3 regions of the Ferdinandcohnia sp. SAFN-114 genome follow, and region 2 is predicted to be linked to each of the others. Evidence: riboswitches for the same ligand, from Rfam matches in the RefSeq annotation. Region 2 holds a riboswitch; each other region holds the start of a gene.
What was found. A riboswitch is a leader RNA that binds a small molecule or an ion and turns the genes downstream of it on or off. The one in region 2 is predicted to bind cobalamin.
Positions count from the first base shown of each region.

Region 1 (3,661 bases), on a different contig from region 2:
AAATAATCCCGAATTGGTCCTTTACTTTTGCATATTTTGCACCCCAAAAGGTATCCTGTAATTCCATGAACACAGTTCCTTTTTGCTTTAGGTCATTGTAGGTTTTCGTAATTTCCTCTTCACTTTCAAATTCCAAAACTAAAGAGATATTGTTTCCAAAGGTTACACTTTGGTCGGGAGAGTCATCTGATACCATTAGTAAGAGTTCGTTCTTTTTGAACTTACCATGAATAAGTCGGTCATTAGCCCAGTCCTGAGTTTCATAGCCTGCCTGAGCATATGTTTGAACATCCAATATTTCGCCCTCAAATATTTCCTGATAATATTCCAAGGCTTCTTTCGCATTCCCATTAAACATTAAATAAGGTGTCGCTTGTCCTTTCATTCACAAAACACTCCTTTTTAATATCAGCAAGTTGCCCTACACTATGTTTTCTATTTACTAAAGAAATCATACACGATTGTATATTTTTTCCTCATGTACCATTATATTTAAATAAAATACAAAACACAAGAACAAATGTTCTTTTTCGGAGGTGCGATATGTTTATCAGAAGACTTTTGCCAGAGGATGCTGAAAGCTATTTTAGGTTGCGATTAAAAGCACTAACAACTGACCCTGATGCATTTTTAGTTACGTATGATGAAGCAAAAAATAATGATAACCCAATAGGAGAGTACAAGAAAAGTTTTCAATCTGAAGAAATAATAACGCTTGGGGCATTCGAAGGTGAACATTTAGTGGGGATGGTAACCTTAGTCAGGGAAACACGTCGAAAAATAAGACATAGGGCTACTATTGTGGCGATGTATGTTGATGATGAAAAAAGAGGTAAGGGAATTGCAAATGCATTGCTAAATGAAGCTATTAAAATGGCAGTAAATCTCCCTGAAATCGAGCAGATATATTTAACAGTAGATGCAGAGAATAAACCAGCTAAAGAATTGTACAAAAAACTAGGTTTTCAATCATTTGCTGTTGATAAAAGGGCCATTAAATACAACGGCCAATATCGGGATGAAGAGCTCATGGTATTATTTCTCGAGAAATAATTGTCAATTTTTGTCTTGCTAAAATAATAGGTGTCCCGTATTATTAAATGTGATAGTATATATTGATAGAATTTGAATGTTAACAACTACATATTGTGTTTAGCCTTGGGAAAAAGATGCCATTTGTGCTTAAAAGGGAATCTGGTGAAAGTCCAGAACTGCCCCCGCAACTGTAAATGCTGACGAAATGAACAGACCACTGTATAAGATAACTTAAATAAAGGTACTTATATGGGAAGGGTTCAAAGTAGAGCGACGCATGAGTCAGGAGACCTGTCTTTTCTTAAGATGTTTCACCTTCTTCGGGGATTGGGAAGATGAAACGGTGGCGACAGGTAGAGCAACTCTTGTGCTCTCTTGATGTTATCGTTTCATCCGCTCAATTGAATTGGGCGGATTTTTTATTTTAACGAATAATTTGTTAAGGGAGAGAAATAGATGAATATTACAACTCAAGGGGAATTGGATTCCATATTACACTCGCTTGAATATGCAGAAAGTACCTACCAACTTGACACTACCGAAATTCGAAACAAACTGCAGGAAATAAAATTTAATACAGTTGAAGCGAACCAGCATGCACTTTTTTATTCCTTAAACAAAATTGCCATGGATCAGCCCAACTGGACATATTTAGCGGCTAATCTCTATTTAAATGAACTGTATGAAAAAGCTGCAACGAATCGAAATTACAACAGTGCTCTAAAATACGGCAGTTTGTATGAGTTGCTACAGGAACTTACATCAAAAGGAATATATTCTGATGAATTATTAAACTCATATTCTAAGGAGGAGATACTTGAACTAGGAGAGGTAATTGATCCAGATAAAGATCATTTGTTTACATACATCGGTTTATTTTTATTAGCGGATCGGTATCTTGCAAGGGATTATGAACGAAATATTTACGAACTTCCACAGGAGCGATTCATGATAATTGCTATGACATTAATGGAGCATGAGGAAAGAGAGGTTCGACTTACTTATGTGAAAGAGGCCTATTGGGCATTAAGTAATTTATATATGACAGTCGCCACACCAACTCTATCAAATGCTGGTAAAAGCTTTGGCCAGTTGTCCTCTTGTTTCATTGATACTGTTGAGGACTCACTTGATGGAATCTATTTAAACAATTGGGATATTGCTAGATTATCAAAAGATGGTGGTGGAATTGGCGTATACTATGGCAAGGTTCGCGCGCTAGGATCTGACATAAAGAAATTCAAAGGAAATTCTTCCGGGATCGTTCCTTGGGTTCGCCTTATCAATGATACAGCAGTAAGTGTTGATCAATTAGGACAACGACAAGGAGCAATCGCAATCTATTTAGATCTCTTCCACAAAGATATTATGAATGGTTTTCTAGATTTAAAGACAAATAATGGAGATGAACGTCGGAAGGCTCACGACATCTTTACGGGGGTTTCCGTACCTGATTTGTTTATGGAAAAGCTGCAAGAGGTAGATGAAAATGGTAGAAGTATTGGGGAATGGCACACTTTTTGTCCACATGAAGTAAAGCAAATCATGGGCTGGAGAGATGGGCAAGGAAATCCGTTAGGACTCGAAGATTTTTACGATGAAGAGGATGAAAAATACTTCACTGAAAAATACTTAGAAGCTGTGAATCATCCACTTTTACCACGTAAATCGTATCGAGCGATGGATGTCATGGCAAGAATTATGATTGCTCAACTAGAAACAGGAACACCATATATGTTTTATCGTGACGAAGTAAATCGCCAGAATCCGAACAAGCATCTACTAGGAAAGGGAAGAACTTCGATTTTTTGTAGTAATTTATGTACAGAAATCGCGCAAAATATGTCAGCAACAGCGATTACGAAGGAGTATATCGACGATGAAGGAAATATTGTAATCATTCGAAAACCAGGTAATTTTGTGGTTTGTAATCTCTCATCTGTCAATCTACCAAGAGCTATTGGGGACGAAGTACTTGAACGTTTAATTCGAATTCAGGTTAGGATGCTTGATAATGTTGTCGATTTGAATACGATATCCGTTAAACAAGCTGATCTCACAAATAAGAAGTTTCGGGCGGTAGGCTTAGGTACATTTGGGTGGCATCATCTTTTAGCAGTAAAGGGAATTTACTGGGAATCAGATGAGGCTGTTCAATATGCTGATGAACTATATGAAGCAATTGCTTATCATGCGATCAAATCATCGATGGAGCTTGCAAAGGAAAAAGGAGCCTATAGTGAATGTAAAGGTTCTGAATGGGAAACCGGCACCTATTTTACCCGCAGAAAGTATTTGTCCGACAGATGGAATATGTTACGAGAAAATGTATCTAAACATGGAATACGCAATGGCTGGCTAATGGCTGTGGCGCCAAATTCATCGACAGCTAAAATCGGAGGTTCCACAGATGGAATTGACCCCATCTATGCGGCTGAATATGCGGAGGAAAAAAAGAATTTTAAGTTTAAAGTTACCGCACCTGATATCAATTATAAGACATATGAGTTTTATCGGAAAGCACGTCATGAGGTCGATCAGATTTGGAGCATTAGACAAAATGCTGCACGCCAACGTCATATCGACCAGGGAATTAGCTTCAACCTGTATGTAAGACATGACATTA
Region 1 covers NZ_JBPFDQ010000014.1:26,523-30,183, forward strand. The annotation lists gene ACR65M_RS06500 (VOC family protein) at 1-385, opposite strand, end outside; gene ACR65M_RS06505 (GNAT family N-acetyltransferase) at 544-1,053, shown strand; cobalamin riboswitch at 1,151-1,348, shown strand; gene ACR65M_RS06510 (ribonucleoside-diphosphate reductase subunit alpha) at 1,492-3,661, shown strand, end outside.
Region 1: linked by a shared signal. The riboswitch ahead of ACR65M_RS06510 (ribonucleoside-diphosphate reductase subunit alpha) and the one ahead of ACR65M_RS03325 (DUF4430 domain-containing protein) in region 2 are both predicted to bind cobalamin.

Region 2 (3,661 bases):
GATCTGTTGTACAGTTTTCCAAGCAACGGTACATCATTTGAACTTGTTCATTTTGCAATGCTATTTCTTCCGGAAGTGGTGCAAAATCTTTTACCTCTTGACGACTCCAATCAAAGGAATCCATTATTCGCTGTTTCCACCCTTTTTGTTTCCGGAACGAATCAATCGCGACATGTCTTGCAATTGAAAACAACCATGTTTTTTCACTACTTTTTCCTTCGAATCTATCATATGATTTTAAAACTCTTATATAAACTTCCTGAACGAGATCTTCAGCTTGTTCACGATTTTTTACCATATAAAATAAGAAGGAGAAGACATCGTGATGATACTTTTCATATAGTTCCTCAAACAAGGAATCCATTTGCAAATCCTCCCGTTCATTTCATTAGTCGAATGTTTTATAAAAAAAGTTACACTCCCAATATAGTATGAATTAATAAAAAAAGGAAGAATATTTTGGTAATATTCTTCCTTACTTTGCAATTGTTACATTTTTTAAAAATAGTAATCTCAAGATTGGATATAGTATGAGAAAAAATACTCCGTTTCCAATTGCATGACTCATATCAAATGGTAATCCAGCTAAGTAATAGGCAAAGAACTTACCCGAGAATAAATAGAGAGGAATTGAGATGACAAAGCCATATAAGAAACCACAGAATACTGCATATATGGCTAATAATATGACAGGAATTCGATCTCGATACTTTCGTAATGCACCGCTGATTAACCCAATTATCCCCCATGCTATGATTTGGCCAATAGTCCATAAACCCATTCCCATTACAAGATTCGTTAATATAGAACCAAAAACAGCAACAATCACACCATAGATGGGACCCAAAAATAAGCTAGTTATCACGATAATCGCTGTCATAGGCTGAACATTCGGAAGGAATGTAAATGTAATACGACCTACAACGGACAATGCGATTAGCATCGATAAGAGCGTTAAGTTTTTAACGGATAAATTCATTATTCCCACTTATGGAGATCGAATTCGATCTTATCTTCAGGCTCTAATTTGTATTCATTAGCTCCTACCATAGCTTCTTCACCATTAACAGAATAAAACCATGATGTCTTTTCTTCTTCACTTCCTGCAACGCCATTAATGCTGGCAACAAAAGCACCATCGAATTGTGTTTCGACGTCAAAGTTTGCTTCCATGATGTCCATAACTGTAACTTCTTTTCCTGATTCAATTTTAATTTCTTTTTCTTCAATGATTTCTTCACCATTGTTTTTGGATATAACGACTGTAACAATCTCTGCTGCTTCTTCTTTATCTACAGTTTCAGCTTTGTTGTTGGAAGATTCATTTGTAGATGGGGCATTGCTGCATCCAAATAAAATTCCCAATGATAGTAAAGAAACTAATAGTTTTTTCATGTTTCTAGCTCCCCTTTTGTTAAAATATGTGTATGAATAAGTGTGTTATGCACCTAACATCGAATCAAATGCGCCTTGGCGTATTTGCGCCCGAGTTTTAGGCCCACAGGAAGTGGGTCATAAAGACGTTGCCACAGGATGTGGCGTTCTTAGTCTTTGATCTTACAGATCGAAAATTTCCTTTGAAAAGTCGTGTTATCCGCCGGAGGCTATTATTTTATTTCGCAGAAGTGTCTTGCTTCTGCGGAATAAAATAATAAAAGCTCACCCTTGGGGTGAGCTTTGAAGATATAACAGAAAAACAACAAAAAAGCATGGTGTTTTAACGCAAATTCCCGCACCCCGGAGAATTAAAAAAGGAATGAATTAGGCAGGTCTACTGACTTAAGCTTCTTCCTACTTTGAGTCCTTCCCATATGTTGAACAGCATTTGCCATCCAGTCATACAGTGGTTTTTCTCATTTCGTCCACTTTTACAGTTGCGGGGGCAGTTCTGGATTTACACCAGATTCCCTTTTAAGTCTTAGAGAGAATAAAGAAATATCTACATTCTCTGACACCTAAGATTCAATAAATATTTAATTTTCTATTTAACAATCCCTATATTACAAGAAGAGTTTTTATTTTACAAGGAAATTGTTTCTTATGGAACAAGAATCTTCGCCATGTTCTTTCAAATTATTCACTTTTTCGAGGGATTACGAATGTAAATGTCGTTCCTTCACCAAGCTTACTATGGACTGATATATTCCCGTTGTGTGCACTAACAATGTTTTTTACAATCGCAAGCCCTAAACCAGTACCAGATTTCCCTCTTGTTCTAGCCTTGTCCGCTTTATAGAAACGTTCAAATACAAAAGGTAAATCTTCTTCTGGAATACCAGAACCTGTATCTTTAATATCAACTTTTATTGAGGTTTCTTGACCAGTAACATGTACTTCAACCTGACCATTTTCATCGGTATGTCTAATCGCATTATCAATTAAGTTTGTAAAAACTTGCTCAATGCGATCAGAGTCTATATAAATTTCACCAATTTCGTCTACCTTTTTTGCAGTTAGAGTTATTTGATTATCCTTAGCTAAACCTTGAAATTTCCGAATCACACGATTAATAAGGGTATCGAAATCAACTTTTTCTTTATTTAAGGTAATATTCCCTGATTGCATTCTAGCTAAATCTAATAATTCGTTGACAAGTCGACCCATTCTTAATGACTCATCATAGATGACTTTGGTAATTTCCTTTCGCTCCTCCTCGGAGCTCGCTATGTCATCCATAATTGCTTCACTATAGCCCTGGAGCATTGCGATCGGAGTTCGCAGTTCGTGAGAAACATTTGCAATAAAATCTTCACGTAGCTTGTCCAAACGTCTTTCCTCCGTCATATCGCGAAGTACTGCAACGGCACCCCTTATATACGTCTGATTGTAAAGCGGACTCATTAAAATAACCCATGTTCTACCTTGAAGACTAATTTCAATAAATTGCTCCTTTTCAAATGTAACGGAACGTTGAAATAAATCCTTGACCTCTGGTGGAAGCTCCTGACCAACGTCCTGATACATACCTTGTTGGTAATACCAAGCTTGCAAAAAGCGTTCTGCAGGAGGGTTTGTTACCAATATCGTGCCATCACGATTTAAAGTGATAACTCCGTCCGCCATACTATTTAATATGCTTGCAAGTTGCTCTTTCTCCTGATTAAGGGCATTTATGTTATATTTCAACTGCCTCCCCATTTGGTTTAGTGCCATTCCTAAAGCGCCAATTTCGTCATGAGTTAGTATAGGAACCTTTGTATCAAATTTCCCTTTAGCTACTTCAGTAGCGGCTTCCCGCATTTTCCGTAACGGAGCTGTAATACGAGTTAATAGGAAGAAGGCAAAAACTGTGGTTAGGACAATTCCGATACCAGCAGCCAATATTATGAATTGAGTTGTATCCCTGGTAGTCTTTTGAACTACATCTAAGGATTGATAGAGAAAAACTGCACCCATCTGATCATTTTCGATGTGAAGTGGGGCACCAACCACAAATAGTTCTTGTCTTTGCTCTTGTGAAGTTTTTTCATTCTCTGTTAGTTTTATCTTTTTGCTTGCGTTTTGATCGTTTGTAATAACACGTTTAAGATCTGGGTCTTCTGTAATAACTGTAACGGGAATGTTGGGTACAGCCGCTCGATCTGGAGATACCCATAACGTGTTTTCGTCTGCTGCTATAATAACCTTTGTTTCATCATTCACAAGCTCCCACGCAAGGGTC
Region 2 covers NZ_JBPFDQ010000006.1:60,593-64,253, forward strand. The annotation lists gene sigX (RNA polymerase sigma factor SigX) at 1-364, opposite strand, end outside; gene ACR65M_RS03320 (ECF transporter S component) at 476-979, opposite strand; gene ACR65M_RS03325 (DUF4430 domain-containing protein) at 979-1,395, opposite strand; cobalamin riboswitch at 1,748-1,972, opposite strand; gene ACR65M_RS03330 (ATP-binding protein) at 2,074-3,661, opposite strand, start outside.

Region 3 (3,661 bases), on a different contig from region 2:
ACAGGTTCGTTTATATAAGATATCCTCAACAGGAAAGGAATTCACAATTGATCTTTTAAGTGAAGGTAATATCTTTGGAGAAACTTCTAGTTTTTCCTTAACAGAATCTAACATTTATGCAGAAGCGATGGTTGATTCCTTTGTTTGCTCGCTAGAAAAGGAGCGTTTTGAACAGTTACTACGTCAACATCCCGATATTTCGTTAAAACTTATAACTATACTGACCTCAAAGTTAAAAGAAGTGTACGAAATAACAGAAAGCATTGCTTATAAAGATGTCAAATATCGAATTCTTTTACTTTTTATGCAGTTAAGTAACCGATTTGGTGTAAGAAGTGGGGAATGGCAAACAGTTGAGGTCAAGATTACTCAGCATGACATCGCAAGTATGATCGGGTCATCAAGAGAAACCGTTAGTTTATTATTAGGAGAATTAGAAAGGGAACAAGTCATTACGAGGAAGCCATTAAAAATTAATACAGCTCTGGCTAAGAAAGTGTATGGGGTAGAGGAGGTGTAATCAATACTGCTTTCATATCATGTTTATAAAGGAAAAGGCTTGGAGCATACTATACAAAGCACAGTGATTTAAGTAGCGTTAAAAATGAAAAAGGGGTGGTGTAAGATGAAAAGGCAGCTTCCACCTGGGCAATTTGAAACAGAAAAATGGCCAATTCTGCACACAGGGGATGTTCCCGAGTTTAATGAAATCACATGGAATTTCAGACTTTTTGGAGAAGTGAAGCAAGAAAAGTCCTTATCCTATAAGGAATTCATGGAGCTTCCAAAAACCATATCAACCGTAAACATGCATTGTGTTACCACATGGTCTAAATTTGATACAACTTTTGAAGGCATTGCGCTTAGAGAGTTATTGAAATTAGTTGAAATGAATGAAGGCGTAAAATACATCAAAATTTACGGTTACTCCAATAGGGAGAGATTTGGTTATTCTGCAAACTTACCGCTAGAACCTTTATTAGGGGACGATTCTTTATTTGTATTCCGATGGAAGGATAAAAATCATGAATGGCAAGATATTGATCTAAAACATGGTTATCCACTACGGTTTATTCCACCAGAAGAATTTTATCTATGGAAAGGCACAAAGTGGGTTTCAGGGATAGAGTTTATGAAGGAAGACGAGGCTGGTTATTGGGAAGAGCGTGGCTATTCGATGACGGCCAATCCATTTAAAGAAGAGCGATACCGTTAACACAGTTAAGTACATAAACTTTTTTATACTTTGCTTCCCATAAAATAAAATAGACGTGTTTATCGACACGTCTATTTCCTATTAAATGATTGATTCTCAAAGGTTTTCTTCAACTGTATTGGTTAATTCTATTATACTTCATAAAAGGAACTGAAATGACCTTAACTCCTATTTACAAAACAATAGGGTTGTATTATAATTTCTCAGAATACAAAAAAATGAATATTTCGCAAATAGGTTTCTTACCATTCTTCTATGAGAGAATGTGAGACTAAGAGGGAAGTTGGTGTAAGTCCAACACGGTCCCGCCACTGTAAGCGAGGAGGAAGGTTATAAATATCCACTGTGTATGTAACATGGGAAGGAGTAACCGACCGTTGATTCGCAAGTCAGGAGACCTGCCTATTTTGTTTTTTAAGCTTCCTCGAGGAAAGGAACGTTTAAAGTGCAAATAAATGATCATATGTTACTATATTTGTTATATTAGGATTGCTTTATTGGAGTTCTAAGCAAATAACCTTTATTATGCCTTTACGAAACGCTCTTCCTGTGGAATGGCGTTTTTTTGTGTTCAAAATTTGAAGGGGGATAAAAAAATGAAGGAAATGTTGAAAAAATGGGGTCTGTTTAGTCTTATTTTTCTTTTTACCATGGGTATTGTTGCAGGTTGTGGTACACAAGAAAAAACGGCTCAAGATGAAAAGGCTCAAAAAACCGTTGAAAATGTTGAAGGGGAGAACGCTAATCAAGAGTTCCCTATCACGATTATAGACAGTGCTGATCGAGAAGTTACGATTGATGAAGAACCTGAATCAATTGTCTCCATACAGGCAAGTAATACAGAAATTGCATTTGCACTTGGCCTAGGAGAAAAAATCATTGGAGTTTCGGATTACGATAATTATCCATCAGAAGCACTTGAAATACAAAAAGTAGGTGCACAGGATATCAATGCAGAATTGGTTCTTTCACTTCTTCCAGACCTAGCTCTTGTTACTGATTATCATTACAATACACATCCTGAAATATTAAAGCAGTTTGAAGATGCAGGAATTGATGTGATTGTCGTTGGAAGTGCTTCTTCATTTGAAGATGCGTATGAACATATAGAAATGATTGGGAAAGCTACAGGAACTGCGACTGAGGCAAACGAAATTGTGACAAATATGAAGCAACGCTTTGATGAAATCAAGGAAAAAGCTTCAGCTATTACAGATAAAAAGAAAGTCTGGGTTGAGGTTTCGCCAGCACCAGATATTTTTACAACAGGAACCAATACGTTTATGCATGAAATGCTTGAGGCAATTCAAGCTATTAATGCAGCAGAGGAGCATGAAGGGTGGGTACAGTTAACAGAGGAGGAAATTGTCCAATTAAATCCTGATGTCATCATTACAACGTATGGCTACTACATAGATAATCCCACTGAAGAAGTATATGGGCGTGAAGGCTGGTCTGAAGTTCCTGCAGTTAAAAATAAACAGGTCTTTGATGTTGATAATGATACGGTTACGAGACCAGGTCCTCGGTTAATTGAAGGAGTCGAGACTCTTGCGAAGCTTATTTATCCAGAAGTTTTTAATAAATAAAATTACTTGGTTATATATTCTAAGTGGAGGGTTTGTACTTAGTACAGCCCTCCTAGGCGTATTCATTAGTAGTGTCCACGTGCCTGTTCCAACCATTTTACATATTGTGCTAGACAACACATTTGGTTGGGGCTGGCTTAATGAGGTTGCTAGAAATGAAGAAATGATCATTTGGAATATCCGATTACCTAGGGTATTGCTGGCATTTTTTGTTGGTGCGTCTCTTGGATTAGCGGGTGCAGCATTCCAAGGATTATTACGTAACCCATTAGCGGATCCATATACAATCGGGGTTTCATCTGGTGCATCTCTTGGTGCAGTAATTGTTTTATTTTTTCAGTTTACGATTTTGGGGTTAGGAAACTTTACTCTTCCTATTGTTGCAATCGTAGGTGGTTTTATTTCACTCCTTATTGTATTCGGACTTGTTCGATTGAGTAGTCGAAGCTTAGCGATTGAAACCATTATCTTGGCGGGGATAATTGTAAGTTCTTTTATTGGAGCAGTTGTTTCCCTCATTATTTCACTAAGCGACCAAGATTCAATGACTCAAATTATCTATTGGTTATATGGCAGTGTAGGACTAAGAGGCTGGAGTCATGTTCAGTTGATTCTTCCATTTATGTTGTGTGGTTCCTTTATTTTGTTCTACCATTACCGGGAGTTGAATGCGTTAGCTCTTGGGGAGGAGGCGGCAGATCATATTGGGGTTGATGTGAAGAAAGGAAAGTTGTATATCCTAATCGGAGCCTCATTATTAACGGGAGCCGCCGTTGCAGTGTCTGGATCGATTGGTTTTGTAGGACTTGTCATCCCACATTTAGTGCGTATTGTTACAGGGCCAAATCATCGCCAT
Region 3 covers NZ_JBPFDQ010000019.1:21,675-25,335, forward strand. The annotation lists gene ACR65M_RS08185 (Crp/Fnr family transcriptional regulator) at 1-520, shown strand, start outside; gene ACR65M_RS08190 (molybdopterin-dependent oxidoreductase) at 626-1,216, shown strand; cobalamin riboswitch at 1,435-1,636, shown strand; gene ACR65M_RS08195 (ABC transporter substrate-binding protein) at 1,813-2,805, shown strand; gene ACR65M_RS08200 (FecCD family ABC transporter permease) at 2,768-3,661, shown strand, end outside.
Region 3: linked by a shared signal. The riboswitch ahead of ACR65M_RS08195 (ABC transporter substrate-binding protein) and the one ahead of ACR65M_RS03325 (DUF4430 domain-containing protein) in region 2 are both predicted to bind cobalamin.